DNA from 3 places in the Sphingomonas phoenicis genome. Region 1 is predicted to be linked to each of the others. Evidence: predicted binding sites of a transcription regulator. Region 1 holds the regulator's gene; each other region holds the start of a gene.
What was found. The regulator LexA, encoded in region 1, represses DNA repair genes until DNA is damaged. The targets are predictions, from matches to a motif close to GTTCCNCNCTTGTTCT.

Region 2: the regulator LexA is predicted to act here: its motif matches at 3,881-3,896, upstream of ABC319_RS12505 (ImuA family protein).
Region 3: the regulator LexA is predicted to act here: its motif matches at 2,975-2,990, upstream of ABC319_RS16810 (DUF6771 family protein).

Annotation. Positions count from the first base shown of each region.
Region 1 is NZ_JBDFMC010000002.1:672,568-684,068, forward strand. Features, by position in the region: gene ABC319_RS04200 (molybdopterin molybdotransferase MoeA) at 1-879, shown strand, start outside; gene lexA (transcriptional repressor LexA) at 936-1,637, shown strand; gene ABC319_RS04210 (ComEC/Rec2 family competence protein) at 1,598-3,673, opposite strand; gene gltX (glutamate--tRNA ligase) at 3,915-5,303, shown strand; gene ABC319_RS04220 (citrate synthase) at 5,320-6,603, shown strand; gene ABC319_RS04225 (hypothetical protein) at 6,614-6,820, shown strand; gene ABC319_RS04230 (PAS domain-containing sensor histidine kinase) at 6,827-8,182, opposite strand; gene ABC319_RS04235 (DUF2336 domain-containing protein) at 8,179-9,267, opposite strand; gene ABC319_RS04240 (hypothetical protein) at 9,306-10,475, opposite strand; gene ABC319_RS04245 (Hpt domain-containing protein) at 10,542-10,835, opposite strand; gene ABC319_RS04250 (hypothetical protein) at 10,937-11,501, shown strand, end outside.
Region 2 is NZ_JBDFMC010000002.1:2,358,046-2,369,546, reverse strand. Features, by position in the region: gene ABC319_RS12520 (YeiH family protein) at 1-1,175, opposite strand, end outside; gene ABC319_RS12515 (MBL fold metallo-hydrolase) at 1,851-2,831, opposite strand; gene ABC319_RS12510 (SOS response-associated peptidase family protein) at 2,834-3,460, opposite strand; gene ABC319_RS12505 (ImuA family protein) at 3,977-4,687, shown strand; gene ABC319_RS12500 (Y-family DNA polymerase) at 4,605-6,401, shown strand; gene ABC319_RS12495 (error-prone DNA polymerase) at 6,401-9,673, shown strand; gene ABC319_RS12490 (hypothetical protein) at 10,104-10,289, opposite strand; gene ABC319_RS12485 (aminotransferase class I/II-fold pyridoxal phosphate-dependent enzyme) at 10,295-11,501, opposite strand, start outside.
Region 3 is NZ_JBDFMC010000002.1:3,355,003-3,362,428, forward strand. Features, by position in the region: gene ABC319_RS16795 (Ros/MucR family transcriptional regulator) at 466-1,011, shown strand; gene ABC319_RS16800 (PEPxxWA-CTERM sorting domain-containing protein) at 1,188-1,775, opposite strand; gene ABC319_RS16805 (DUF4394 domain-containing protein) at 1,970-2,809, opposite strand; gene ABC319_RS16810 (DUF6771 family protein) at 3,016-3,201, shown strand; gene ABC319_RS16815 (hypothetical protein) at 3,325-3,744, shown strand; gene ABC319_RS16820 (hypothetical protein) at 3,840-4,202, opposite strand; one part of gene ABC319_RS16825 (IS3 family transposase) at 4,308-4,560, shown strand; one part of gene ABC319_RS16825 (IS3 family transposase) at 4,560-5,437, shown strand; gene ABC319_RS16830 (hypothetical protein) at 5,511-6,059, opposite strand; gene ABC319_RS16835 (type I restriction endonuclease) at 6,545-7,426, shown strand, end outside.

The DNA.
Region 1 (11,501 bases):
GACACGGTGCTGATCCAGGAAGAGGCGGCTCGCGATGGCGACGCCCTGACCCTGACCGGAGAAGGACCGCTCCGCTGCGGGCGCAATGTGCGCCCGCGGGGGCTCGATTTCTCATCCGGGGATCTGCTGATCAGGGCCGGCGACCGGTTCACGCCCGCTCGCATCGCCGTCGCTGCGACCGGCGGCGTCGCCGATTTGCCCGCCCGCCGCCGGATTCGCGTCGCCATCGCCGCTACCGGCGACGAACTGGTCGCACCCGGCCCCGCGAACGATCCCGCCGCATTGCCCGAATCCAACGGCGCGATGCTCGCGGCGATGCTGATGGCGCTGCCGGTCGACCTGATCGATCTCGGCATTCTGCCCGACCGGCTGGACGTGCTGCGCGACGCGTTCGCCGCCGTCGATGCCGATCTGCTCGTCACGACCGGCGGCGCGTCGGTGGGCGACCATGATCTGGTCCGGCCCGCGCTGGAGGCGGCGGGCGGCGCGATCGATTTCTGGCGCATCGCTCTCCGTCCCGGCAAGCCGATGATGGCCGGGCGACGCGGCGACATGCTGGTGCTGGGCCTGCCGGGCAACCCGGTGTCGGCCTTCGTCACCGCCACCCTGTTCGTCCTGCCGCTCGTGGCGCGGCTGGCCGGTGCGGCCGATCCGCTGCCCGCGATCGGCCACGCGATTCTGGGCGAGGATCTGCCCGCCAATGGCGGCCGGACCGATTATCTTCGTGCCGAGTTGCGGGATGGCCGCGCCTATGCCTCGACCATTCAGGACAGCTCGATGCTCCTGACCCTGGCCCGTTCGACGTGCCTCGTCATCCGGGCGGCGTGTGCACCGGCGGCGATCGCCGGCGAATCGGCGGAAATCCTGATGATCGCTTGACGCAAGCCGGATTGTTCCATATCGGTTCCTCGTCTGTTCCCCGACGGAGGCTCGGCATGCTCACGCGCAAGCAGCACGAACTGGTCTGCTTCATCAACGATCGCCTGAAGGATACGGGCGTCTCCCCCTCGTTCGAGGAGATGAAGGAGGCGCTCGACCTGAAGTCGAAATCCGGCGTGCACCGCCTGATCTCGGCGCTCGAGGAGCGGCAGTTCATCCGTCGCTTGCCGAACCGCGCTCGCGCGCTGGAGGTGCTGCGGATGCCCGACCGGCCCGAGAAGGTCGAGAAGAAGGCACGTGGCCGCGTCAACGTTGGTGGTGCCAATGTTGGTGGTCAGTCGCAACTTCCTCAACATTCGCGGGCTCCCGCGAACGATGTCGTCGAAATTCCGCTGCATGGCCGCATCGCTGCCGGTGTCCCGATCGAGGCGTTCGAGGGATCGACGATGCTGTCGGTACCCGCGGCGCTGCTCGGCCAGGGTGATCATTACGCGCTGGAGGTCTCCGGCGATTCGATGGTCGAGGCGGGCATTCTCGATGGCGACTATGCGCTGGTCCGCCGGACAGAGGTCGCGCGCGACGGCGAGATCGTGGTGGCCCTGATCGACGAGGCGGAGGCGACGCTGAAGTTCTTCCGGCGAGAGGGCACGATGGTTCGCCTCGATCCCGCCAACCGCTCCTACGATCCGCAGCGCTACGCACCCCAGCAGGTCCGCATTCAGGGCAAGCTGTCGGGCCTGCTCCGCCGGTACGACTGACCGGCGGGCGACTGCGCCGACGGGATCGGCGCGGCGCCGGTTCGTGGTGGATCGATCCAGGGATGCTCGTCGCCGGGGTCGCGCACGGTGACGACACGGCCGGTCGCGAAGGTGACCGACACTCCCCCGGTGCGGGCCAGCGTCTCGCGGTCCAGCTTCAGCCAGCGTGGCCGGCATGCGCCCGGCAGTCGCCGTTCGCTGACCGCGACATCGGCCTGCCGGCATGCTGCGATCAGGTCGCCGGCGGGAACCATGTCGGCGCTCCTCGTCATCAGTATGCGCCAGCGGTCGTCGATGGTGGCCAGGCACAGGTCTCGCGTGCATCGAACCCCTTGCGTCTCGGCCATCAGCACCGGTTCGGTCGCCGTGCCGCCGTTCGCCGCCAGAACGTCGCGCATGTAGTCGCCGGTGCGGTCGCGCAGGATCGCGACCTCACCCCGCGCCGTCCTGATCGCCGCGTGCCGGCCGTCGCCGGTCACCAGCAGGTCCGGCACCGGCGTCGCCATCGCCCACGCGATGCCTAGCACCAGCGGCAGGACACCCCACCGGCGCACCCGCGTCTGCCACAGCGCCAGCCACAGCCCACCGGCGACGATCGCGGCAAAGGCACCGTCCGGCATGGCCGGCCACGCCGTGACCGCCCCCGGCGCCGCCGCAACGGTCCGTGCCAGCCATAGCAGCAGCGCTAGCGCCTGTTCCGTCCCCCACCACGCCGGCGCACCGAGCCCTGCGACGTCGAGCAGCAGGGCGAGCAGTTCCAGTGGCATGATGATGAACGTCGTCAGCGGGATCGCGACGATATTGGCAAGGGCGCCGTACAATCCGGCGCGGTGGAAATGATAGACGGCGATCGGCATGAGCGCCGCCTCCACCACCACGCCGGTGATCAGCAGCATCGCCAGCGCTCGTGCCGGCCGCCGCCAGCCCCGCTCGCGTCGATCCGCGATCTGTCGCAGGGCGGGATGATCGTGCACCGCGACGATCGCGGTGATCGCCGCGAACGACAGCTGGAAACTCGGCCCTGCCAGGGCCTCGGGCCATGCTGCCAGCACGACCATCGCCCCCGCGGCGACCAGTCGCAACGTCATCGCCGCTCGTCCCAGCGCCAGTGCCGCCAATACCAGCAGCGCCGCCACGCACGACCGTATCGTCGGCACCTCGGCCCCGGTCAGCAGGGTATAGGCGATGGCCATCAACGCCCCGGCCGCCGCGGCCACCAGCGGCAGTCGCCAGCGTAGCGCAAGCGGGGGGAACAGCGCCAGGACGCTCAACACCAGAAGCATCGTCGCGCCCACGACCGCGGTGATGTGCAGCCCGCTGACCGACAGCAGGTGCGCCAGACCCGCCGCCCGCATCGCCTCCGCATCCTCCTCGTCAATCGCGCCCGTGTCCCCGGCGGCGAGCGCCGCGGCGATGCCGCCCGCGCTGCCGGGCAGCCGCGCCTGGATGTGGGCGGTAAGCGCCGCGCGCAATCCCGGTTGCGAACGGCCGGCGGCGATCACCTGGACAGGCGCGAAGCCCCGCCCCGTCGCGCCGATCTGCGCGAACCATGCGACCCGCGCATAGTCATAGGCGCCGGGAACCGCCGCGGTCGGCGGCGGCATCAGCCGCGCGCGCAACCGTACCACCCCGTCGTTGCCCAGGGCCGCCGGCATGTCGGCAACGGCCAGGTTGACGCGCATCCTGCCGGGAAGATCGACCTGCCGCCCACGTCCGTCTTCCGCCTTCCCAGCGGGAATGAGGGTCAGGCGGACCAGATTTCTCGCCACCAATGGCTCGACCCGTTCAACGCGGGCCGTAAAGGTCGCAATCATCGGCCGAGCCAGCACCGGTGCCGCCACTCGCTCGGCTCGCCATCCGGCCAGAACGAGCCCGGCCGCCACCGCGAGTGCGGCCACGGCGATTACCCGGGCGAACCGCCCGCCCCGGCCCACTGCCGTCGCGCCGGCGCTCGCCGCCAGGCAGAGCAGCGTGGCCGCGACCCATTGCGGTGCGCGCGGCAGGACGAACCATGCCGCCACACCCGTCCCGAACATGACCGGCACCCACAGCGGCAACTGGTCGCGCTCCGCTTCCAGCCAGCGCTCCACACCATCCCGCGCCGCGACGACGCGCGCAATTTGTCGTCCCCAAGGGCGCGTGCTAGGGGCTTCCGCGGCTGAACCGGCCATCAATCATCAAGTCTGGGAGCATGCGCGCTTGGGCGCAACAACCAATCAAGGCGGCGTTCCGTCGGCCGCCACCACCACGACCGCCAGCACCGGCTCCGGTGCCGCGATCGTCACCCGTTTCGCCCCATCGCCCACCGGCTTCCTCCATCTGGGGGGTGCCCGCACCGCGCTGTTCAACTTGCTCTTCGCGCGCCATCACGGCGGCCGCTTCCTGTTGCGGATCGAGGATACCGATCGAGCGCGCTCGACCCAGCCAGCTGTCGACGCAATCCTGAACGGCATGCGCTGGCTCGGCCTCGACTGGGACGGCGATGCCGTCATGCAGTTCGCCCGCAGCGCCAGGCATGCCGATGTCGCCCACCAGATGGTCGCGAACGGCCACGCCTATCGCTGCTACATGACCGCCGAGGAGATCGCCGCCCAGCGCGAGGCGGCACAGGCCGCGAAGCAGCCGCTGCGCATTCGCAGCCCGTGGCGCGACCGCGCCGTGGAGGAAGGCCCGGCCGACTTTCCGTTCGTCGTCAGGCTCCGCGCGCCACGCGACGGCGCGACGACGATCGACGACAGGGTACAAGGCAGCGTGACCGTGCAGAATGCCGAGCTGGACGATCTGGTCCTGCTCCGGTCGGACGGTACGCCGACCTACATGCTGGCGGTTGTAGTCGACGACCATGACATGGGCGTCACTCACGTCATCCGCGGCGATGACCATCTGAACAACGCCTTCCGGCAGCTTCCGATCTACACCGCCAATGGCTGGCCGCTGCCGGTCTACGCCCACATACCGCTGATCCACGGGTCCGATGGTGCCAAATTGTCGAAGCGGCATGGCGCGGTGGGGATCGAGGCGTATCGCGACGAGCTCGGCATCTTGCCGGAGGCACTCGACAATTATCTGCTCCGGCTCGGCTGGGGGCACGGCGACGAGGAGAAGATCAGCCGTGAACAGGCGGTCGCCTGGTTCGACCTCGACGCCGTCGGCAAGTCTCCGTCCCGCTTCGATCTGAAGAAGCTGGAGAACCTCAACGGCAAATACATCCGCGAGGCTGCCGATGACCGGCTGGCCTCGCTGATCGCCAAGCGGCTGCCGGACCCGGATGTCGCGCTGCTCACCGCCGCGATGCCCGCGCTGAAGGAGCGCGCCGCCAACCTGAACGAGCTTGCCGACGGTGCGGCATTCCTCTTCGCCGCCCGGCCGCTCGAAATGGATGCAGCGGCGTTGCCGTTGCTGGCGGGCGACGCGCCGGCGATCCTCGCTGCGGTCCATGCGGCGCTTGACGCGACCGACGGCTGGGATACGGAGCATCTCGAAGCTGCGGTACGGCGCGTGGCCGAGGAGCGGGGCGTCAAGCTCGGCCAGGTCGCACAGCCGCTGCGCGCAGCCCTGACCGGGCGCAAGACGTCGCCCGGCATCTTCGACGTTCTCGCCCTTCTAGGGCGCTCCGAAAGCCTCGGCCGGATCGCCGACCGCATGGCTGACGGGAACGACATCTAACATGAAGGATGGTGGAATGACCGACCCCGCAACGCTCTCCCTCGGCGGCAAGAGCTACGATTATCCGGTCATGTCGGGCACGATCGGCCCGGACGTGGTCGATATCCGCAAGATGTACGGGCAGACGGACGCCTTCACCTACGATCCCGGCTTCACCTCCACAGCGTCGTGCCAGTCCAAGCTCACCTATATCGACGGTGACCAGGGCGTGCTGCTCCATCGCGGTTACGCGATTGGTGACCTGGCCGAGCAGTCGAGCTTCATGGAGGTGGCATATCTGCTGCTGAACGGCGAGCTGCCGTCCGCCGACGAACTGAAGACGTTCGACAACACGATCACGCGCCACACCATGGTGCACGAACAGTTGGCGACGTTCTTTCGCGGATTCCGCAGGGACGCCCATCCGATGGCGATCATGTGCGGCGTCGTCGGCGCGCTGTCGGCCTTCTACCACGATTCGACGGATATCCACGATCCTGCGCAGCGGGTCATCGCCTCGCACCGCCTGATCGCCAAGATGCCGACGATTGCGGCGATGGCGTACAAGTACAGCGTCGGTCAGCCATTCCTGTACCCGGACAACTCCCTGTCCTACACCGGCAACTTCCTGCGGATGACCTTCGGTGTTCCGGCGGAGCCCTATGAGGTGAACCCGGCGGTCGAGAAGGCGATGGATCGCATCTTCATCCTGCACGCCGATCACGAACAGAACGCGTCGACATCGACCGTTCGTCTCGCCGGATCGTCGGGCGCCAATCCGTTCGCGTGCATCGCGGCCGGCATCGCGTGCCTGTGGGGGCCGGCGCACGGCGGCGCGAACGAGGCGGCGTTGAACATGCTGCGCGAGATCGGCACGCCGGAGCGGATTCCGGAATACATCGCCCGCGCAAAGGACAAGAACGATCCGTTCCGGCTGATGGGTTTCGGCCACCGCGTCTACAAGAACTACGACCCGCGCGCGACGGTGATGCAGAAGACCGTGCGCGAGGTGTTCGGCGCGCTGAAGGTCAACGATCCGCTGTTCGATACCGCCTTGCGGTTGGAGGAACTGGCGCTGAACGACGATTATTTCGTCGAGAAGAAGCTGTTCCCCAACGTCGATTTCTACTCGGGCGTGATCCTGTCGGCGATCGGCTTTCCGACCTCGATGTTCACCGTTCTGTTCGCCCTCGCCCGTACCGTCGGCTGGGTTGCGCAATGGAACGAGATGATCACCGATCCCGATCAGAAGATCGGTCGCCCGCGCCAGCTCTACACCGGCCCGACGCAGCGCGATTACGTCCCGGTCGAACGGCGCTAGGAGCGAAGCGATGCGCCGCCTCCGGCCGATCTTCCTCGCTGTCGGCGTCCTGATGACGTTGATGGGCATGCTGTGGATCGGCCAGGGGCTAGGTTACGTCCACTGGCCATCGTCCAGTTTCATGCTCGATCAGAAGGTCTGGGCAGACTACGGCGCGGCACTGGCCGTCGTTGGATTGCTCATCGTACTGGCGGCGCGGCGAATGCCGCGCCGCTGACGGCGATCAGGCGCTTGCGAGTGTTCCGGTAGGCAGCGTCAGGGTGAACCGCGCGCCCTCTCCCGGCGCGCTGGCCAGCGTCAGATCGCCACCCATCGCCCGCGCCAGTCGACGTGCGATAAACAGACCGAGGCCGTTGCCGCCGATCTCGTTGGGATCGACCCGCTCGAACTTGCCGAATACGCGCTCCTGATCCTGGGGAGCGATACCCTTTCCATGGTCGGTGACCGTCACTCGCGCCATCGGACCGCTGATCGCCACATCCAACGCCACCGCCCCGCCATTGGGCGTGTAGCGGACGGCATTGCCGATCAGGTTGACCAGGATCTGCAATACGCGGCGCGCATCGCCGACCGCCGGCGCCCGCTCGTCGGAAGCCGGCTTAAGGATTGTGACCCCGGCGTGATCGGCACGGACGGACAGCAACGCAACCGCGCGCCGGGCGCCTTCCGCCAGGTCGATCGGAACGCTGGCCGGCGTGAAGTCGGGCCGTTCGATTGCCTGGAGATCGACCAGATCGTCAACGAGCGCCATCAGATGACGGCCGGCGCTGGCAATGTCGGCGGCGTAGTCGACATAGTCTGCCGCCACCGGACCCTCTGCCGCCGCACCGATCGCGTCGGCATCCGCCACGATCCGCGACAACGGCGCACGCAACGCCTTGTCCAGGCCAGTCGTGAATACGGAGGACAGCGGATCGCTCCGCTCGACTACCTCCGCAAGCCGGGCATTGCCGGTCAGTCCGCCGAAGTCACCTTGCACGTCGGGCCTGATCGATGCGGATAGCATGACCGGCTGCCCGGTCGGTCGTAGCATGGCGGGCTGATCGCGGAACGGACGTCGCCGTGCTAGCGCATCGAGGATCGGCATCGCCCCGCCCGTTCCCTCGTCGAAGCCGAACAAGGCGGTAAGCGGCAGCCCCAGCAACGACGTCGCATCGAACCCCTGCAGATGGGTGGTGCCGGGGGCGACGAAGGTCAGGCGCAGGGCCGCATCCGTTTCCCACGCCAGCCCGACATCCGGCAGTGGCGGCAGCCCGTCGCGGGTAGGTCGCCATGCCGGGCGCTCCGTCCATCCGCTAGCCGCGATCCTGATCCGCTCGCCTTCGGGCTGTACCCGGATCCATAGTTCCAGATCGCTGTCGTCGTCGGCCACGATGACACGCCGACAGACGGTGATGCCCAGCCGCGTGGCCAGCCACGCCGCTGCGGCCAGTTGCGGCACTGCCAGCCTGCTGCCCAGCACGCCGCCAGCGCGGCTATTCAGCGTGGCGATCGCTGGATCAGCGGACAGCAGCACGCCGTCCACACCGATCACCGCATGCGCCACCGCGCCGCCAGTCGCCGCGTCGGGAACATTCATCGCACGCCAGCCTCGACGACACGGATGGCGGCCAGGAAGCGACGATCGAGCGTCAAGGGCATCAGCGCGGCGTGCGCTTCCTCAGGCAGGATCGCGACGATATCGTCGAGCGCCTCGGCAAATGCCTCGACATCGCGGGCGGGATCGGCATCGCCGAGCGCCAGACCGATCCGCGCGATCGCCGCCTGATCCAGCTTCAACGCCCTGAGAGCGAGCCACAAGCGATCACCGCCCGGCTCCAGCGTCAGGGTGCGGGACTGTTCGAACGGCAGATCGAGCGTATGCGCCAGCAGTGCGATGAAGAAGCCGATACGTCGGTCGCCGATCGCCTCCACCAACAGGCTGGGGATCTCGGCCGGACGCGGGTCGATGGCGCCGGCCAGCCGCATGGCAAGCATGTCGGCCCTCTCGCCATCCTCATGGGCGCTCAAGCAACGCCCGGCTGCTTCCGCCAGGGCCTGATCGCGGGCGGCGTCATGGGCGTCGCCGCGCATGGCGGCAGCGACCCACCAGACCAGCTTGTCGTACACCGATCGCGGCAGGTCGGCACCATCCGGCTGCCCCCGTTCGAACTGATCGCGACGGCGGCTTTCCGCCAGCAGCAGCGCTCCTGCAGCACGCGCGACCGGCACATCGGGAGCCAGCGACAGGCGAACGAGCAGGCTCGGCTCGTCGGGACCACCCGCCGCCATCGGCAGGGCCGCCGCCAGCATGTCCTGTCGCACCCGCGCGAGCATCTCGCCGACCAGATCGGGATCGCTCAACAGTCCCGCCGCCGTCAGCCGCGCCGGGAGTTCATCGGCAGAACGCAGCAGCCCTTCGGCTCGAGCGGCCGTCATCTGGTCGGCGAGCAAGCGCAGGGTATGGCGGCGGATCGCCACCTCCACCGCCGACATCGCTGCCCGGCAATGCGCACCCAAGGCCAGGCGAATCTGCTCGTCCAGCCGTCCGTTTTCACCGATCGCCAGATCGGCACCGGCGATCACAACAGTCGCGCGCGCACGTCGATCGGCGGCAGCGGCACGCGCTGCCAGCCCGTGCGGTGTCCAGTCCCCCGCCTCTGTCCGATCCGTCTGCTCCACCATGATGCCGAAGGCCTATTGTTCCCGTAGTTAAGGTGGCCCTAAGCCTCCCGCCGCATCGACTCGACCGCCGCCGTCAATGTCGCGCTACCATATAGGAGGGCCGCGGCGATCCCCCACTCGGCATGTCCTGCCAGCGCGGATACTGTCAGCACAAGCAGATAAGCTTGCGGCGTCCCCCACCAAGCCCAACGGTGCGGTCGCCGTATCGCACGCATGCCCAGCCCCGCCACGAACAGCAGCATGGCGACTCCGGCGGCGGCAAGCGGCGTCGCCACTTCTGCCGCAAGCGCCACTGCCGCGCCGGCCGGAACCAGCGCCGCCGCACCCGTCTGGACGTGATCCAGCCGGTCCTCGTCACGAAGCCGCGCCAGCACCGCACCCAGATTCAGCACCAGGCTGCCAACGAGGGCGACAGTCAGGCCCGTCGCCGCCATTCCCATCGCCACGCTCATCACGCCGCCGATGCCGACGATCAGGCCGGTCGCAGCGATCAGCCCGGTCGCCACGCCGCGGGCGACGAGGGGCGGCACGGCGGCCCGTGCGAGCGGCGCGATCAGGGCCGTGTTGAACCAGTTCCTGCGATCCGCCACCGTCGCCGCCAGCACGGCGCGCCCCCGAGCGGCCATGCCCGCGCTCGAATGCTCGATGCCATGACCGTCATGTACCGCGCTCGGCGGCAGCGGCAGGTGTGCGGCACGCGCTTGTTCCGCCAGCCGCAGCGTTGTCGATTGCAGATCGTAATCGCGCGGAAGCGCCGCCACCTCCGCGATCCGGCGCGGATCCAGCCGCGCGACGCCGGCCCAAGCCATGCGCCCGCCCAGCCGCTCGTATTCCGGCGGCGACTCCACGTCCGGCATGACCAGCAATACGTCCGACGGCTCATGGGCGAGCGCGTCGACGATGTCCTGGGTGGTGATCAAGCCATCGGCAAGCATCAGGACGCGCGACAGCGGATGCAGCTTCTCGGTCGCTTCCGCTGCCGATCGCACGGCATCGACGGCGATACCGCGACGACCTATCCGTCCGAGGGCACCGAGCAGTTCCGGCGTCAACCGGCCGACCGACACGATCAATTGCGATGCACCTGCCCTGATCAGCAGCCGGGCCTGATATTCGATCAACGACACGCCGCCGAACGGCAGCGTTGCGGTCAACTGACCGGGCCGGTCCAGCGCTTCATGGTCGGCGAAGAGGAGCCCTGCGAGCATCGTCCACGCTGTTAGGGGTCATTGAGGCGAAGGACAACGGCCGGTATCGCCGATCGTCCGTCGTGATCAGAGCCGCTGCACGGCTCGACGAAGCTTTGCCAGCATCTGCTGGTCGCCCGGGCGCCCGTCGACTGCACCCGCGGCCAGCGCCATCAGCCGCACCGCGCCGAAACTCGCAGCCAGGCCGCGCAACCGCGCCGCGGCGGTGCGCCAGGTATCGAGCTCGTCGGCCTTCTCCATGGCGGAAAGCGCCTTCTCGGCACTGGAGACGAATGCCATCCTCAGCTCCACGATCAACGCGGGATCGTCTCCCACGGTCGCCGCCAATGTCGCATCGATTGCACCGGGATCATACGCCATAGGCACCCGATAGGGGTACGATAGTTACCAGGTGGTTAGCAACCTCGGCATTTACGCTTCCTCCAAAGATGGTACACGGGATCGATGATTGGGGGGCCGGCATGATGGGCGCACGCATCGACGCGCATGACGATCTCTGGCCGAGAGCCGAACAGGATTGGGTGGAGGACGATGTCCTCGACCTGGTCGATGCCGAGCCGCTGGACGCCTCCGGTGGCTGGGGATGGGCGATGCCCGCATCTGCCCTGGCGCTGACGCTGGCATGGATCGGCGGCATGGTGTGGCTGTCGCTGCCGACGCTTCCGGCATTGCTTCCGGTAGAGCTCGCGCAATTCATCGCTGCCCTGGCGGTGGTGCCCGCGTTGATCGGGATCGTCTGGCTGCTCGCCCGCCGCACCAGCCGGGCCGAAGCTCGGCGGTTCGGCGCATCGGCCCAGGCGATGCGGACGGAGGCCGCAGCCATGGAACGGCGGATCGCCTCGCTGTCGCGCACCCTGGCCTCGCATCGCGAGCAGATCGCGGTCCAGCTCGACGCCGGCGGTGCGGCCGCTGCCCGGCTTGCGTTGATCGGCGATGCCATGGCCGAACGGATCGAGGAGGCAGAGGCGCAGGCCGAAAAGCTGTCGCAGACGGCCGAACGGGCACGAGCGACGGTCGGCGAGCTGA
Region 2 (11,501 bases), 1.7 Mb from region 1:
AACCCGGGCGATGCCACCGTATTATACTGTGCAAGCGAGTAGCTTGCGGTCGCTGCGGTGACGAGTGCGGAGGTGACGAAGAAACCCAGCACGAACTTGGGGAAGCGCCGCCAGATCTCCCGTGCATCCGGTGCGCTGCCAACTGACTGCCTCTCCCAGCGTGTCGTCGACACGATAGCGAGCGCGACAGCCCAAATCCCAATCCACACGTCACGGCCGACTACCTTCACCAACGTGAAAGCCTGAACCGCCTGATCTGCCGTGCCGGCGATGCCAGGGAATTTGCCCGCAAAGCCGCCATATGCCTGGGCCGCGGCAATACCGGCTGCATCGGCGAATTCCGAGGTTCCGATCCAGGCTCCCGCAACCCCAGTCGGCAGGCCCAGTGCGCGCGACACGAAGGGCAATACGAAGATCATCACGATGGCCCAGAGCACCACTGTCGAGATGGTGACAGCTGTTTCTTCCTTTTTCGCTCCCACAGCGGCTGCTACCGCAATGGCAGCGGAGACCCCGCAGACTGCACCGCCAACCCCCAGCGTTGCGGCAAAGGGACGCTCAAGACCGAGCCGCCTCGCAACGACGAAGATAACACTGAAAGTAACTACCGAGACGATTGACGCCTGAACGACGGCGATCGGTCCAGCCAGAGCAATGAGCGACAGCGGCACGGTGGCACCTAGCAGCACGATGCCTGTCTTGACGTAGAGCTCGCCCCGGAAACCTGCATCGAGCCAACGTGGTATTCGCAGCAGATTGGCTGCAACCAAGCCGATGAAGAGAGCAAGCAGCGGGGGCTCGAGATTATAAGCCGTGGCCTGCTCCCATTGCCCGGCAACGAAAACGGCCCATGCAGTTGCATAGAGCAGCGCAAAGGCAAGAACGAAGTTTTGTAACTTAAAGCCCAGCGCCTTAAGAGGAATAGAGAACGCTAGCAGCCAAAATCCAAACTGCGCCAGATAACGATGCCAACTGGTCGCCATATCGGAGCGAATTTGTACGAAGCTTGCCCATTTCGGTGGTGTGACCGCCAGCCAGCGCAGACTTGCCCCACCGGAGAACAGCGCGATCGCCATTGCTACCACTGCAACGCCGATCCAGATCGCCCACCAGTCTTCCTTCCGCCACAGCTCGGCCCATGGTGTAGGGTGAGTTTCGGCGGCAGTGTCGGTCATGGTGTCCCTCCGAAATAGCTGACCTCAGCGTATGCGCTATGAAGCCCTTACTCGAAGACAAGGCTAACGGTGTCTAGCATGTCCATCCCGCGTAGCCGACGGGGTCCTTCACCTGCACAGCAACGGTCATTTTAGAGCCTTCATCGTCCCAGACGCTCATTGCGCCGCTGACGAGGTCGCAGCTATCGTCGAGCGGGCTACAGCGGACCAGGTATCTGTGACCAATCTTCCAGAGGATCTGCGGTTCGGCCCCATGCTTTGAACGAGCTGACAGATCGCACATGCTTACTCGAGGACAGCGTAGCGCATGGAGCACTCCGCTGTCGTGGTGTTCAAAAAGTAGTGTCTGGTTTCTGCCGCAACCTTACAACCTCACGCGGCGCGGACCCGAGCACGACGTGCTGCCCTGGCTAGCCACGCGCGCAATATCGGTGATGGCGTACAGCCCGGTCGAACAAGGACGGCTAGTCGCAGATGCAAAACTGAACTCGCTTGCTGCCGATCAGCGCGGGTCGCGTTGGCGTGGCTGCTCGCGCAGGACAAAGTTAATGCGGGCCGCAGCGCACACGTCCAGGACAATCGTGTCGCTGCCGAGGTGGTACTCCCTCCAGACACACTCGCACTGCTTGAACCATTGTACCGACGTCCGGGCGGTCGCGTTCCGCTCGAGTTGCCCTAGCCGAAACCGTAGACGCCGCCCGCTTCCGCGGCGACGAAGCGGTTAGGTGCGATGCCGGCCGACTGCAATGCCGCGCCAAGCCCTTCCGCCGGGGCATCGCGCGCCTCATCGGTCAGCTGGAACGTGCCCCAGTGGATACCGAGCGCACTCGTTGCGTCGACGTCGGTGAAGATGCGTACCGCCTCCGCCGGGTCGACGTGCTGCGCGGCCATGAACCAGCGGGGTTCATAGGCCCCTATGGGGATCAACGCGACTTTCGGCGCTCCCAGGCGGCTCCGCACGTCGGCGAAGATCCGGCCGTCGCCATAGCCGGTGTCGCCGACGAACCAGACCGAGCCTGCTGGCGTGTCGAGGTAGTGACCGCTCCACAGCATCATGCGAGTGTCGCTCGGCCAGCGGTTTGACCAATGATTGGCTGGCGTCAGCGTCGTCGCGATGTGCGGTCCGAGTGGCAGTCGATCCCACCAGTCTCCGCTCACGCAGCGTGCCTGAGGCACGACGGCACGGACGATGACATCGTTGCCGAGCGGCATCGCCATGAGCGGGTCGTGGATGGCATGCAGTCGGCTCAGCGTATCGATATCGAGGTGGTCATAGTGTCCGTGGCTCATCAGCACGACATCAATCGGCGGCAGGTCGGTGAACGCGACGCCCGGCGCGGTCACCCGCTTCGGTCCAAAGCGCCGGAAGGGACTTGCCCGCTCCGACCAGACAGGATCGGTGAGGATGTTGACGCCCGCGACCTGGATCAGCAGCGAGGCATGGCCGATCATGGTGACGCAGAGCCCCTCGACCCGCGCCTCTGGCTTGGCCGGCAAGACCGGCACAGACTTCGGCCATTTGGCTGCCGCCCCTGCCAGCTTCCAGCGCAGCATGGCGCCGAGGCCCCGATCGGTGCTCTCCTGCCCGGGATTGAAGAAGCGAGTGCCGTCGTAATGGTCGCTCGGCGGGCCATCGTAATAGCGGTTCGAGGCCATGATCAGGCGACGCTCATCAGCTGTGACGGGTAGGCGGTGAGCAGTGTCACCGCCTCGTCGACCGGGGCGGTCAGCCAGCGTTCCTGATCCTCGGCCAGCAGGATCACCGGCATGGCCTTGGGGTGCTTGGGCGCGACCAGCGGGTTGGGCTCGGTGGTGCAGAAGGCGTAGACCCGGTCGTGGTCGGCATCGATCTTCCAAAGGCCGGCGAAGCACGGCACAGGCTGGTTCTCGACGGTGAACCACCAGTTTGTGTCGCCCGGCTCCTGCCTGTCCGCCACCGCTCTCGGTTCGGAAAAGCGGGTGAAGGGCACCAGGCAGCGGTGCTCGGTGCGCAGCAGCCACGGCTTCCACATGTTGCTCTGCATGTTCCGCGCGTTGGTCCACCAGTCGTAGAGAAACGGCAGTTCGCCCTCACGCGCCGGCCGCTTGCGGGGTTTGCGCGTCGGGAAGCCCCAGCGCATCGTGCTGAGCAGCCGCTGACCCTCCTCGAGGCGCACGACGTAGCCGGGCTTGCCGGGGGCGGCGTAGTCCTTCTCGACGCCGAGCACGTTGGCGGCATCGTCAACCGCGGCGAGCGCGTCAAAGTAGCTGCGCGGATCGACCTTAATGTTGTAGAGGTTGCACATGCCGTCTTCGATCACGAGCGATAGCGGGAGACAAGCCTCTTCCACGTCGCCTCATCCGGGTATGGTAGCGGCTCGCCCGTGGGCGCTTCACGACCGACCGTGATGCGCGGGCGGACCGTGGCGCCCTGCGCCTTGCAGGCGGTGCAGCACAGACGGGAAACAGCTGAAGGCAGGCCCCCGTCCCAGCCTCGTCGCGTAAACATCCACCATAGGCACACGGCGTCGAGCACCCGAACATGACCGCATCGCGGGCAGGTCAGCCGCAGCGTCCGCTTGTGCAGCGCGCAGTGTTCGAGCGTACGGAGCCGACGCCCGACATGGTCGAACTCGGCGCTTGCCGGCATTGCTGGACCCGTGTCGTTCGCGGCTTCGATCCCGGTTCGGTTCATCGACTCCGCTCCACAACGCCTTGACCCTTCGTCAACAATTCTGGAACATATAGCGAACACATGAGTCGCCGCAACTATGTCCATCAACCCCCAACGCCATGATGCCCTGGCCCTCCTTCGCGAAAGCATGGGTGAGGTGCGTGGAGCTGACACGGCCGTTCTACCGTTCGGGATCGACGCGCTGGACGATCGACTCGCCGAGGGTGGACTGGTACTCGGTGGCCTGCACGAGGTGTCAGCTGCGACACCGACGCTAAGCGATGATGCCGCGGCTACTCTCTTCTCTGTCGGCATTGCCGCTCGGGCGGCGGCGGGCAGCGGACGCCGTGTGCTGTGGGCGCTTACCCGATTCGACCTCTACGCGCCGGGATTGGAGCAGGCAGGCCTCGATCCCGCGACACTGCTCTTCGTCGAGGCCAAGGAGGACAAGGACGTACTCGCGGTCATGGAGGACGGGCTGCGTCATGGCGGTCTCGCCGCCGTGGTCGGCGAGGTGAAGCGCGCCGACATGGTCGCCACCCGCCGACTGCAGCTCGCCGCGATGAGCGGCGGCACGCCTGCCCTGCTGGCACGCCGCTGGCGCAAGGCGGGCATCAGTCCACTCTCCGAGTTGTCCGCTGCGATGACGCGGTGGCGCATCGCCTGCGCGCCGTCCGAACGCCTGCCCGCACCGGGTGTCGGCCGGGCGCGCTGGACCGTCGAGCTTGCCCGCCAGCGCGGCGGTCCCCCCTTCACCCTGGAATTGGAGGCGTGCGATGACACGGGTCGCCTCGCTCTACCTGCCGCACCTCGCCATCGAGCGACTGCGCCGGCTAGAGCGACCGCGCGCGCTGCCTGAACCGCAGCGCGCACCAGAGCTTCCGGTCGACGACGACCCCGGCGCCTGCTCGGTGCCGCGGGGCGGCGGCTGGCGTCCCGGTGCGCGCTGGGCCCGTGACGACGGCGCACGCGCTGTGATCGAGGAGCAGGCGGCGGCGTTGCCGCTCCACCAGCAGCCGACCATGCGGGAACTCGGCCGGCGTTCGGAGGCGGCGGAGCACCCGTTCAAGCGCTCGCCGTCGATCGCGGGAGGTCGCGTAGCTGCACCCCACCCGATGCCCGTGCCCACCGCGCACATGGTTCCGATGATCCTTGCGGAGCAGGCTGGCCAGCGGCACGTGATCACGGCCGCCTGCCCTGCCGCGTTGTCGCTCGGCCTGTCACCGGGCATGGCGGTGACGCAGGCCCGCGCCCTGGTGCCCGACCTCGATGTCCGACCTGCCGATCCATCGGCCGACCGGTCGGTCCTCGATGGCCTCGCGCTTCATGCGGTGCGACACTGGACACCCACGGCGTCGCCAAGCGGCGCGGACGGTCTATGGATCGAGCTGACCGGCGCGGCGCATCTCCACGGTGGCGAGGAGCGGTTCTGCCGCCGCCTGATCCGCTTCTGCCGACGCTGCGGTTATTCCGCGAGTGTCGCGGTCGCCGGAACGCCAGGCGCTGCGCATGCGCTGGCGCGGTTCGGCCGAGACGGCATCAGCGTGGTTCCGAGCGGCGGAGAGGCGCAGGCGCTCGCCGGCTTACCTCCAGCTGCGTTGCGCCTGACGCCGGAGGCGCTGACCGCTGCCGGTCGCTTCGGGCTCGATCGCATCGCCGACCTCCTGCCCCTACCCCGCGGGCCCCTCGCACGGCGGCTCGGCCTCGCCAGCGTGCGCCGCCTCGACGAGGCGCTAGGGCGCGTTCCAGAGCCGATCGTACCGGTGGTACCCGAAGAGACGCCGATGGCACGGCGGCGCCTGTTGGAGCCGATCGGCACCGCCGAGGCCATCGAGCATGTCATCCACGATCTCCTGGCCGACATGATCCTGCTTCTGCAGGAGAGGGGAGTGGGCGCACGCGCGCTGCTGCTGATCATGGAGCGGATCGACGGCAGCGAGCAGCGCTTGGCCATCGGCACCTCGCGTCCGACACGCGACGCCGCACATTTCGCGCGGCTCTTCCACCTCAGGATCGAGAAGATCGATCCCGGTGACGGCATCGAGGCGATGCGCCTTGCCGCCACCCGCACCGATCCGCTCGGGGCCACCACGTTCGCAGCAAGCCTCGCGGGCGATGACGCGCCGCCGGACGTTGCGACCCTCGTCGATCAGCTCGCCGGCCGGGTCGGCGACGATGCGCTGTTCACGGCCGCACCGGTCGAGAGCGACGTGCCCGAGCGCGCCGTCCGCCGCGCCTCGCCGCTCGCCGCGCCAACGGGATGGCCGGCGTGGCGCCGCCCCGTGCGTCTGCTTCGCCGTCCGGAACCACTGGTGGGCGTGCTGGCACTGCTACCCGATGCGCCACCCCGCCGCTTTACCTGGCGCGGGCAGGTTCATGCCGTGGTCGCCGGCGATGGCCCCGAGCGCATCCACGGCGAGTGGTGGCGCCGCGATGGCGAGGTCTGGGCCGTGCGTGACTATTTTCTCGTCGAGGACGACACCGGTGCGCGGTTCTGGCTGTTCCGCCGCGGCGACGGCGTCGATGGCGCAACCGGTGACCTCAGCTGGTATCTGCACGGGCTGTTCGGCTGATGGCGGTGCAGACGACCTATGTCGAGCTTCAGGTCACCAGCCACTTCTCCTTCCTGCGCGGCGCCTCCAGTCCGGAGGAGCTCTTCTCGGCGGCTGCGCTGCTGGGCCATGCCGCGCTCGGCCTAACCGATCTCGGCAGCGTCGCCGGGGTGGTACGTGGCTGGGAGGGGCAGAAAGCAACAGGCGTGCGCATGATCGCTGGCGCGCGCGTGCGTCTCGACGACGGCCGCATGCTGCTACTCTACCCGACCGACAAGCCTGCCTGGTCCCGCCTCACCCGGCTGCTTACGCTCGGCAAGTCCCGTGCCGGCAAAGGGGGCTGCGCCTTGGCATGGGAGGATGTCGTAGCCTGGAATATAGGCCTCATCGCCATCCTCATCCCCGACCTGCCGGGAGACCTTACCCGCAGCGATCTCGGCGACCTGCATGAGGTATTTGGCAATCGTGGCTATTGCGCTCTCGCGTTCCATCGTCGTCCCGGCGACGCCATCCGTCTGCACGACCTCGCCCAGCAGGCTGCAAGCGCTGGCGTGGCGACCGTAGCGGTTGGCGACATCCTCTACCATGCACCCGAAGCACGGCTGCTGCAGGACGTGGTCACCGCGATTCGTGAGAAGTGCACCGTCGACACCCTGGGCTACCGCCGGGAACGGCATGCCGATCGGCATCTGAAGTCTCCGCAAGAGATGGAGCGCCGCTTCGCAGCCTTCCCCGACGCGATCCAGGCGACTGCTGAGATCGCCCGCCGCTGCACGTTCGATCTCGGTGAGCTCAGCTACCAGTACCCGGATGAACGCGTCGTTGAAGGGCTAAGCGCGCAACAAGCGCTGGAGCAGCTCACGCAGGCTGCCGTTAAGCGCCGCTTCCCCGACGGCCTGCCGCAGCAGTATCGGACCCAGATCGATCACGAGCTGCGGCTGATCGCCGAGCTGGAATATGCCCCCTACTTCCTGACCGTGAACAGCATCGTGGCCGAAAGTCGGCGCCGCGGCATCCTGTGCCAGGGGCGCGGCTCGGCGGCGAACAGCTGCGTCTGCTTCATGCTCGGGATCACCTCGATAGACCCCATCAAGCACGAGCTCCTGTTCGAACGCTTCATCTCTGGCGAGCGCCGCGAACCACCGGACATCGACGTCGACTTCGAACACGAGCGGCGGGAAGAGATCATCCAGTGGATCTACGACACCTACGGCCGCAACCATGCCGCGCTGACGGCGGTCGTCACCCGCTATCGTGCCCGCGGTGCCGTCCGTGAGGTCGGCAAGGCTCTGGGCCTGCCCGAGGATCTCACCAAGGCACTCGCGGGACTGGTATGGGGCTGGAGCCAGGAGGGCGTTGGCGAGAAGCAGGTCGCCCAGCTCAACCTCAACATGGAGGACCGCCGGCTGCGGCTGGCGCTTGATCTCGCGAGGCGGCTGATCGGCACGCCGCGCCACCTGTCGCAGCATCCCGGCGGCTTCGTGCTGACCCACGACCGGCTCGACGACCTCGTCCCGATCGAACCCGCCGCCATGGTCGACCGGCAGGTGATCGAATGGGACAAGGACGACATCGACGCGCTGAAGTTCATGAAGGTCGACGTGCTAGGCCTCGGCATGCTCGGCTGCATGAACCGCGCCTTCAACATGCTGGAGGAGGCCAAGGGCATCCGCGTCGGTATGGCCGACCTGCAGGACGACGATCCCAACGTCTACGCGATGATCCAGAAGGCCGACACGCTCGGCACCTTCCAGATCGAGTCCCGCGCGCAGATGTCGATGCTGCCGCGGATGAAACCGCGCGAGTTCTACGACCTCGTCATCGAGGTGGCGATCGTGCGGCCGGGGCCGATCCAGGGCGACATGGTCCACCCCTATCTCCGCCGCCGCGAGGGGCGTGAGAAGCCGGACTATCCCCGGCCAGAACTACGCGCGGTGTTGGAGAAGACGCTAGGCGTGCCGCTGTTTCAGGAACAGGCGATGAAGGTCGCTATCGTCGGTGCGGGCTTCACTCCCGCCGAAGCGGACCAGCTGCGCCGTGCCATGGCGACGTTCAAGTTCACCGGTGGCGTCAGCCATTTCTTCGACAAGCTGGTCGGCGGCATGGTCGAGCGCGGCTATCCGCGCGAGTTCGCCGAGCGCACCTTCAAGCAGATCGAGGGGTTCGGGTCATACGGCTTTCCCGAGAGCCATGCCGCCAGTTTCGCCAAGATCGCCTACGCCAGCTGCTGGATGAAGCACCATCATCCCGACGTATTCTGCGCTGCCCTGCTCAATGCGCAACCGATGGGGTTCTACGCACCGGCACAGGTTGTGCGGGATGCGCGCGATCACGGCGTGAAGGTGCGGCCCGCCTGCATCAACGCCAGCCGCTGGGACTGCACGCTCGAGCCGACGCGAGGGCGGCATCTCGCGGTGCGGCTCGGATTGCGACAGGTGCGAGGCCTCGCCAACGCGCATGGCGCGGCGATCGTCGCCGCGCGCGGGGATGTGCCGTTCGGCTCGGTGGAGGAGGTATGGCGTCGTGCCGGGGTGCCCCGCGCCGCAATCGAGCGGTTGGCCGAGGCGGACGCGTTCCATGGTCTAGGCGAGGACCGGCGCCAGGGGCTTTGGAAGGTGAAGGGTCTAAGCGACGCACCTCTTCCTCTGTTCGCCGCCGCCGACGAGCGGGAGTCGCTGTTCAGCCCGGAGGGGCTGGAGCCGGAAGTCGGCTTGCGGCCGCTGTCGGACGGCCGAGAGGTCGTCGAAGACTACCGGGCATTGCAACTCTCGCTGCGCGCGCATCCGCTCGCCTTCCTACGTCAGGACCTCACGCGTCGCGGCATAGTGCGCTGCGCCGACCTCGAGCACATCAAGGATGGTCGCCATGTGGAAGTCGCAGGCATCATCCTGGTCCGACAGAAGCCCGGTTCGGCCAAGGGCGTCCTGTTCATCACCATCGAGGACGAGAGCGGCATCGCTAACGGCATCCTGTGGCCCGACCGCTTCGAGGCGCAGCGGCGCACGGTCATGTCCGCGGCGATGATTGGGATGAAGGGGCGTGTGCAGAAGGAGGGTCAGGTGATCCACGTCATCTGCGACCGCATCGTCGATCACGGACCGCTGCTCGCAGAGGTCGGGCAGATGGACTTCCCGCACGCGACGGGGCGCGGCGACGGCGCGCGGCATGGCGGCTCGCCCGATCGAGGCGATGTCGATTGGAAGCCAAATCCGCGCGACAGCTATTGGCCGCCGCACAGCGCCGGGATGGATCCCGAGGACGTCGTGCGCGTGAAGTCCCGCGACTTCCACTAGTCGCATGTCTCGGCACCAGCAGATCATTATCGACCTGTCATTGCACATCCTGCGGGCGGCAGTTGCGCGGTCGGGGAAGGCGAAGGTTGACACGATCGAAGTGCGGCTCGCTCTTCGCTGCCTGCTTACACACTGCCCGGAACGGTGGCCACTCGACATGTTCTGGAGTTCGGCCGCTACCGACCGCGACATCGGACGCTCGCAGGGTTGCACCGCGGCGTTCAACGGGATCGTTCGGCAGGTCGAACGCCGGAGCGCTACCTGACACGTCTCTAACGCAACTAGACTCACAACCTGCCGGATCACGCCTCTTCGTCATTGCCCAAAACTGGCCACCTGTTTATTTAAATTTGAACCGCTTATTCCGTCAGCCTGACAGGCTTTTGAATAACTGTGAGAGAGCAAGCGGTTGCAGCCCTTCGCCGGGTCCTCAACGATCCTCGACGACCTGCAGGCGGTAGCCATCTGTAGCCGCCTTCTGGTGTAGATCGGCCAGGCTTTGATGCACTGCTTTGGCGGTGGCGTCGGCAGTCAAGGTGGCTAAACGACGTTCCTGGGTTGCACGCCTTAGATGCCAGTTCCGGGGAACGCCGAGCTGCCCTGTCTTCACGCTCATACCGATCACCCGAGGCTATTTTCGTTTACAACCCGTACCGTAGCTGCCGACGGATCAACTGGATCCATGATGAAGCTACCTGCGTCGCGCTGGCCGATCAGCCATGCCACGTGTGCCGGGGTAATGCGTTGACCCGGTACGAGGCGCGGCACTCCGGGCGGAGCGGGCGCGATCATCTCCGCGGCGACGCGGCCTGCGGCGTCTTCGTAGCGAACCATCGTCGCCGGCCCGTTGAGCGCGGTCGGGCCCGCCATGACCATCTCGACCGACAATGTATCGATGCGCGGCATGACAGGCGCTCGCGGCAGCACGGACGAGTCCGCCGCGAGTTGGCGGATCAGGTCGCCAAGGGCGCGCACGAGGCGCCGCAGGTCGGAACGTCTCGTGCCCAGCGACAGGACGACCAACAAATGTCGGCCGTCCGACAGGCCGACGCTGATCCGGTGGTGGGCATAGAGCCAGTCGTCGATGGCGAACCCTGAGACACCCAGACCTGACACGTCGATCAACACCTTGGTCGCATCCAGATCGCAACCGGACGGCAGATCATTGCGATCAAAGATGCGGAGCGGCGTCATGCCGGACAGCTGGCCACGCAGCCAGGCTGCTTCCGCTACGACCTTGCTCCACATCTGCTCGCCACCGAGCGCATGGTCGCGCCGGGTGGCATCCAGGGTCGCCAGGATCGGAACGGAAGGGCTGGTCGTCTCGAAGAGTTCGTATGCCATCCACAGCCGCTGGCGATCGATCAGATTGCCTTTCGCGACGATCACCGATGCTTGTGCGAGCGCACCCATTGTCTTGTGGGCGCTATAGACAGCGACATCGGCACCCTTGGTCAGGGGGTCGTCGGGTAACGCCTCGCAGAAGGCGTACGCTCCGCCCCATGCGGCATCGACGATCAAGGGGATGCCGTGCGCATGACAGATGTCCGCCAGCGCGGCGACATCGCTGGTGACCCCGTAATAGGTAGGGCTAATGAGGATGAACGCCCTTGCCGCGGGATGGTCGGCCAGCACGGAACGCAGCGTGTTTGGCGTGACGCCGTGTTCGATATCCCATGCCGGATCCACTGCGACCGGCACGACGACGGCGTTCAGGCCAGCTGCCAGTGCATAAGTGCGCTCCGCCTTGTGTGCGTTGGCGGCGATCAGGATCGTGTCGCCCGGTGCGGCTACGGCCGCCATGACCGTGTGCAGGCTCTGGGTAGAG
Region 3 (7,426 bases), 2.7 Mb from region 1:
TCGCTTATAGCTCAACCGGGAGCATTCGGCTTGGATGGTTTAGGGACGGTCCAGCCAAGGTAAGCATCGTCCAATACGTAGCATTGTAGCGCAATGAAGCGCTAAACGCAAGGCCGCGGATGTGTGGAAGGTGAGCATACGGAAAGTTTGCGACAGCCGTGTATCAAGTTCTTGAACAACCAGGTTCTGACACATTCACACCCGCTATTAGATACTTATCCAACACGTATCTGTTTAAAGCACTTAATCGCTGCTGCGATCTTAACGCTGCTTTTAACGTTTTTCCTTAACCAGCTTAAATATACCTAAACTTGTATTCGCTAGTGTGAGGCTACCTATAATCGGCTTCTAGTGAGAGAAAGCAAAGGTGCCAATCCTGATTAGACGGCCTAGGACATCGACCTTGTTCAAGGACCCTGTCTCCGCTTATACCGCAAACAGAGCATATTGGCTTGTGGCAGGAGCATATCGTTGAACGATCCTAAGTCCGTCTTCTTGGCGACCGAGCTTACCATGGCGTGGCTTGGTAATCCGCATAACCGGGTCAGTGCAGACGATGTACCGGCTTTCTTTCGGCAGATGCATTCGACGGTAGAGGGCTTAGCGGCAGGGACGGCGACGACGGACACGGCACCTGTACCGGAGCAAGCATACGCACCAGCAGTGACCGCCCGTAAGTCGCTGGCTGATCCCGACTTCATCATCAGCATGATCGATGGCAAAAAATACAAGACGTTGAAGCGTCACTTGAAGGGCCACGGGCTGACAGCGGCAGAGTACAGAGAGCGCTACGGGCTTAAGGCTGACTACCCGATGGTTGCCCGCAATTACGCGTCTATGCGCTCCAATATGGCGAAGAAGATCGGCTTAGGCCGCAAGCCCGGCGAGAAGGTAAAGGAGGCTGCCGCTGATTTGGTCGAGGCAGCAGCAGAGCCGGTAAAGGCTGTAGCCAAGCGGGCGCGAAAGACGTTAGGTTTGGCAAAGAAGGCAGCGCAGGATCATCTTGGGTGAGGGCGATGGCTAAATAGCCTCGTAATCGCCCGCTAAGGGGTCGTAGAAGCGCGATACGGAAGTTGCGCTACAACCGTTGCCTTTGCATACATAAGCGCTGTACAGACCCGCTCTGTGGCAAACAATTAGGGGCGTCAACTTACGTTGACGCCCCTAGTTATCTAAGCTGTCGAAGATCAGGCAATAGCAGCGTTCGTGCTGCGGCGACGATAGCGTGCGGCACCCGCAACAAGTCCAAAGCCGACCATCATCATCGCCCACGTCGAGGCTTCTGGAACCGCCGCGACTGCGGCAGACGCTGTAATTGCCGTGTTGGCTGTTGTCTCGAATGCGTAGCTGTTCAGCAGGTTTCCGGTTGTAAAGGCATACCCGTAGAAGAAATCATTTCCAACCAAAGCGCGTAGACCGATGAAATTGTCGCCGTTGGTAGCGTTGATGTTCGTCGGCGTTGTAAACGATGCAAACTGCCCAAACTCGGGCCCGTATGTCACCGTTCCGCGGTCGGTGAAGCTAGTCGTCGGTACCAGTGGAATGCCTAGGAATCCGCCAAACGCCGAAAATGCACCAGTGTTATTGCTCTGCACGGTGAGAGGCGCGAAAATGTCGTTCGTGCCGCTAAAGGTGAACGTTGCGCCTTGAAACATCGCCGTCACAGGGGCGGATAACAGGTCCGCATTGACCGTTGTCACGACAGGGGCAGCTTGCGCCGATCCGCTTGCGATAAGGGCGATAGTAGCACACGCTGCTAGATAAAACATTTTCATCGTAGTCTCCCTGAACCGAAGGCACGCTGCGCGCCGGTCAAAGACACGGTTAACGAAAGGTAAAGACGCATTACCTTTTGCATTTAGTCGCACTCGCTGGCGATCCACCGAGCCAAAAAGGTCCTGCTTTGTAGAACATCAAAGGCCGCCGGATCGCTCCGGCGGCCCCCGCTTCGCCTGTGAAAGGGAGTAAGTCAGGCGTAGGTGGTTGTCATGCTGCGACGACGGTAGCGAGCGGCACCGGCAACCATGCCGAAGCCCACAAGCATCATCGCCCAAGTTGACGCTTCCGGAACCGGGCTGATTGCGATGCCGAAAAGGGCGCGACTGGTATTGCCGACCGTCGAGAATGCGCCCGAGTTAAGATCGACACGGTACAATGTTGAACCGTTGAACGCGAAAGCGTCCGAGCCAGCTATGTCGAAGCTGGTCCGCGATCCCAGATCAACCCCTGTCCCGCCTACCGTGTTGAGAACGCCAGTGTTGTTGGCTTGCCGAACCAGCACGTCCAGAGCGGTGTCGATCCCATAAAGCTGCGTCGATGTGCCAACCGCACCGAACGTTGACGACGTGTATGCACCACCCGTCACGTCCGCGTTCAAGCCCGCATTAACATCGCCAGCGGCATAAAAGACCGAGGTTGCCGTGGTCAGACCACCAGTGTTCGGGTCGAAAACGTAGTTCTGGTTGGTGTTGCTGACGATACGAAGCCGATCAATAGTTGGATTGAAATCAAAGGCAAACTCCGTGCCCTCGATGCCAAGGGCTGCCCCAACGGCGGAAGCTACACCTGTTGTTGTATTGATCGTGTACACAACCTTATCGGCTCCAAGGCCATACAATGACCCATTAAGCGGCCGAAAATCTATGGCTTGGATACTGTTCTCCAAGCCAGTGATCTTTGTGCTAGAGGAAAATGACATTGGGTTTGATGAGTCAAACGTTACCAAGTTGTTATTCTCGTCAACTCCGAAGATTGTCGCTGCTTGTGCCGCCGGCGCAACCAGCAAACCAGCCGTGGCAAACGCCATCATCCCTAGCTTCACACGAATTCTCCCTGACAGTTGGTTAACCAACATGACAGGAACGTTAGAAATGAGGTTTGGACGCATCGGTTAACGAGAAATGAACCGTCGTCGGCATCCGGCGATGCCCATAGACCATCGGCACAGCCTCAACAGCTTCCGATCTTGAACCTTGTTCCGTGTTTGTTCTAGGACTGCATCAGGAGATTCGAACCATGCTCATCGACCCCGACACAATCCGCCTCGCTCTCGATAGCGCCCCGGCATGGGCGAAGATCGCTATATCGATGCCGCAGGATAAGCGGCGCGAGGATGGTGAAGCAGAATTGGCATCGCACCTGTACCGCTCGCTCTTCTCTCCCGTCGACGTGGTTGAGGGTCAGCTTCCCCTTCCTCTCTGACCGATAGTTTCGCCATCGCGCCCTCGCTAACGGCGCTGTCCGACCGGCTTCACCGGTAAAATCAGCATGAAGGCTTAGCGGCTTAAGCGCGATAGGAAGCGGCGGACGAAGCGAGGCAAAGTTATGAAGGTTGCAGCAACACTAGCGATCCAAACCGCAGCAGCGGCCCTCTGCTTGTTCGCGGTTGGTTGCCGGGACGAAGCAGCGGAGACGCTAGCTGTGTCGCGGTGCGAGTCCCTCCTAGCCGCACAGGAACTAGGTAGTTTACCGGAGCCGCTCCGCAGCGATCCCCGCGCCGCTATCAAGCCAAAAGGCGAACCACGGATCAGCGATGGCGAACGAACGACCTTCGTCCGTCGCGCTTATGACCGCCTGATTGCCGACACCGCCGGCACCCGGATTGAACCGCGCGATTTCACCTGCAAATTCGACAAGAAGGCGGGCAAGGTGATCGAACTATCGACCAATGGACATACGCAAGAAATCCGTGACAGCGACGACGAATGGGCGATCAAGCAGCGAGCATCATCGTCGCCGCAATAACATCGTCGTTAAGCGGGCAGCCGCCCACCAGCCGACGCCAAGATGATGATGGAGGTAGGATGCTGCCACAAAGCTGGGCTACCGCTCTACGAGGCTTATTTTGCGTCTACGCCGCCGCCCTCGGCCTTCTCCTTCGCTGCACGCTCTGCCGCCCTCTTCGCCTGCCTTTCCTTCCTTGCGGCGCGATCGGCGGCATGTTCGATGTTGTACTCTTCTAAGCCAAAACGCGCGCAACGGTTTTGCACCGTTAGCTCTGATAGTGTGTCGCCATCAGCTAGCTCTAGCTCGCCAGCTTTGAAGGCAAAAAAGCTTCTCCCGGTGTATCCGCCAAGCCTGTTCTTCGCATTGACCCTTCCGCAAGCCGCCTTTTGCAGCGGATAGTACTTCCAGTCGGAAAACTGTGCAGATTGTGGATCAATCAGCGTGTCGCTGACCGCCTGTATAGCTTGTACGCGCAAGCCATCCTCGATCGAAGGCTTCTTCTGGCACCCGGTGAGGCTGTGACGTGCTCCCCTGAAACTCTGCCAGTTTGAGCTAGAGTCCGCCTTCGTGAGGAGACGGACGTGAAGAAGACCAGGTTCAGCGAGGAGCAGATCATCGCGGTGCTGCGCGAGCAGGAAGGTGGGATGAAGACCGCCGATGTGTGTCGCAAGCACGGGATCAGCAGCGCGACGCTGTACGCGTGGAAGGCCAAGTATGGCGGCATGGACGTGTCGCAGGCGCGCAAGCTGAAGGTGCTCGAGGAGGAGAACGGCCGGCTCAAACGGCTGCTGGCCGACGCCATGCTCGACAATGCCGTGCTGAAGGAAGTCGCGGCAAAAAACTGGTAAAGCCCGCCGCTCAACGGAAGGCTGTCGAGCATGCTCGGCAGTTGTTCGGCATCAGCGAGCGTCGGGCGTGTACCATCTTCAGCGTGGACAGGACGTCGGTGCGCTACGCGCCCCGGCGTAGTGATGATGGCGACCTTCGGTCGCGGCTGCGCGAGATCGCGGCGGAACGTCGGCGCTTCGGCTACCGGCGGCTGGGGATCATGCTGGCTCGCGAGGGTCTGGTCATGAACCACAAGAAGCTGCTGCGGCTTTACCGCGAGGAGAACCTGCGGGTCAGGCGTCGGCGTGGCCGCAAGCGAGCGATAGGCACCCGAGCACCCATGACGCTGCCACAGGGACCGAACCAGCGCTGGAGCCTCGACTTCGTCAGCGACACGCTGATCAGCGGCCGGCGCATCCGTATCCTGGCGGTGGTCGACGACTTCACGCGCGAGTGCCTCGCGCTGGTGGCGGACACCTCGCTGTCAGGCGCGCGTGTCGCTCGTGAGCTCGACGCCATCATCGCGCTCAGGGGCGTACCGCCGCTGATGATTGTCAGCGATAACGGCACCGAGCTGACCAGCCTGGCGATCCTGAGATGGACGCAGGAACGGCCTCTCGAGTGGCACTACATCGCGCCGGGCAAGCCGCAGCAGAACGGCTACGTCGAGAGCTTCAACGGTCGTCTGCGCGACGAATGCCTCAACGAGACGCTGTTCGTATCGCTCGGCCATGCCCGCTCGGTGCTGCGGCTCTGGCGCGACGACTACAACCATGTGCGGCCGCATAGTGGTGTTGGCGGGCTGACGCCCGCCGATGCTGCCAGGCGGGTTGTGCAACACCGCCCCGAGGGGCACCATACCAACCCCGGACTCCAGTTATGACTGGTAGGGCTTTGGGGAGCACGTCAGCTGGTCATCACCAATGCCGCCAAAGCAGTGTAGCGAAGAGACACGTTTAGCGCACCAGAGTGGCGAAAGCCGGCGAGGCAATTGCCTTGCCGATCAAATCCTGCATCGCAGGCACAAAGGCCTGTGCGACGTTATTGCAGGCAGCAGGCGCGGAGAAGCCCGATCGAAAATTGTAGTCGCTGGCGACTGTCATCGTAGCGCCATTGCTCGACCGCAGGTTAAGCGTCATCGACCAGCGACCCTTGTTCGACCCCAAGCCGGAACTAGAGTCGATGCTGGCTAACTCGCCCGTGATCGTCACCCTTGCGGGTTGGCTGGCGTAGGCTCCGGCAACCTTCAACTCATCGGCCAGGGCACGGCGAATGTAGGCGGCATGGGTAAGATCGTCCTGCATCCGAACGCGGCCGATCCCACGGCATTTTACGTCATCCTGGGCGGGTTCGGCGATGTCGCCGACATACACGCCGTTGGTGTTCATCGCCTTCAAAGCCAGCACGTTGTCCGTGCCGACGGAATAGCGTGGCGTCACCGGCGTAGCGCAGGCGGACAGCACAACCGGCATAAGGGCCGCAAGCCGAAAACGAACGATTGTCAAAATGATGCCTCCCGTTGGTTAGGAGGCACGCCCGGCGTTGAGCCGGGCTTGGTAATCCCTGTACGTGGACAAGGGCGCGGACACCTTTAGGCCGAAACCTTGGACATACGCGCCCGCAGCCCGGCCACAATGCTGTGACCGGCCACGTAGACAGAGGGGATTACCAGCCCCCACAGCCGGATTTTGCCGAACTGCGGAGGTATGATGCCGGGGTAGAGAGCGCTTGGCAATCGACGCTGCTGTTACGCCCGCTTCTCAACTCTCTGGATCGCAGCCCGCGACACGCCATACTTAGCCGCTAGGACGCCCAAAGAGGCACCTTCTGCCCTTGCGGCCTTGATGGATGCCTGCTGATCGGCGGTGAGGCTCCAAGGACGATCCTTGACCACTCCCGGGACGACGCACAGGCTCGCTTGTTTGACGCAGGTGCTTGTCAGCGCACAGATTTCCCGGCAGCTTCCTCGATATCGTAGAGGGGGATTATCATGGATTTGGCAACGCGGCTGTCCGAACTGCAAAAGCGGACGATTGAGCATCGCGAGGTTTTGCTGACCGAAGAAGCAGCCAAGAACGCGCTGGTCATGCCGTTCTTACAGGCCCTCGGATACGACGTCTTTAATCCATCCGAGGTTGTCCCCGAATACACCGCCGATGTTGGAACAAAGAAGGGTGAGAAGGTCGATTATGCAATCTGCAAGGGCGGCAAGGTTGATGTTCTTATCGAATGCAAGCCAGCATCTGCCGAACTAAATGTAAAACACGCATCCCAATTGTTTCGATATTTTACCGCTACAGACGCTAGACTCGCACTGTTAACAAATGGGGTGACATATCAATTCTTTTCCGATGTCGAAAAACCGAACATCATGGATGAAAAGCCGTTTTTCACCTTCACGATGGAAGCTATCAAGCCTAACGATCTAAAAACGTTGGAGAAGTTTGCAAAGTCCACGTTTGATATTGAAAAGATCGTTCAAGAAGCCGGTAACCTCAAAGTACAATCACTGCTTCGTAAGGAGTTAGAGCAGGAATTTGCACAGCCATCAGACGCATTCATCGAACTAATGGCGCGGCGTGTTCATGACGGCCGACTTACCGCGACAGTAAGAGAATCATTCGGAAAAATGCTTGTGAACTCTATTTCAAGTCTCGTCCGAGACTTGGTGAGCGAGCGACTTTCATCGGCCCTCAATGCCGCAACGCCGCAGGCGATAGAGCAAGAAGCCGAACTTACCGAAGCTAGCGATAATGATGGCATCGTTACCACGCAAGAAGAGATATCTGGATTCCACATTGTCCAGGCAATAGCATCCCGTCTTGTTGACCCGAAACGCGTAATTATCAGAGACGCCAAATCCTATTGCGCC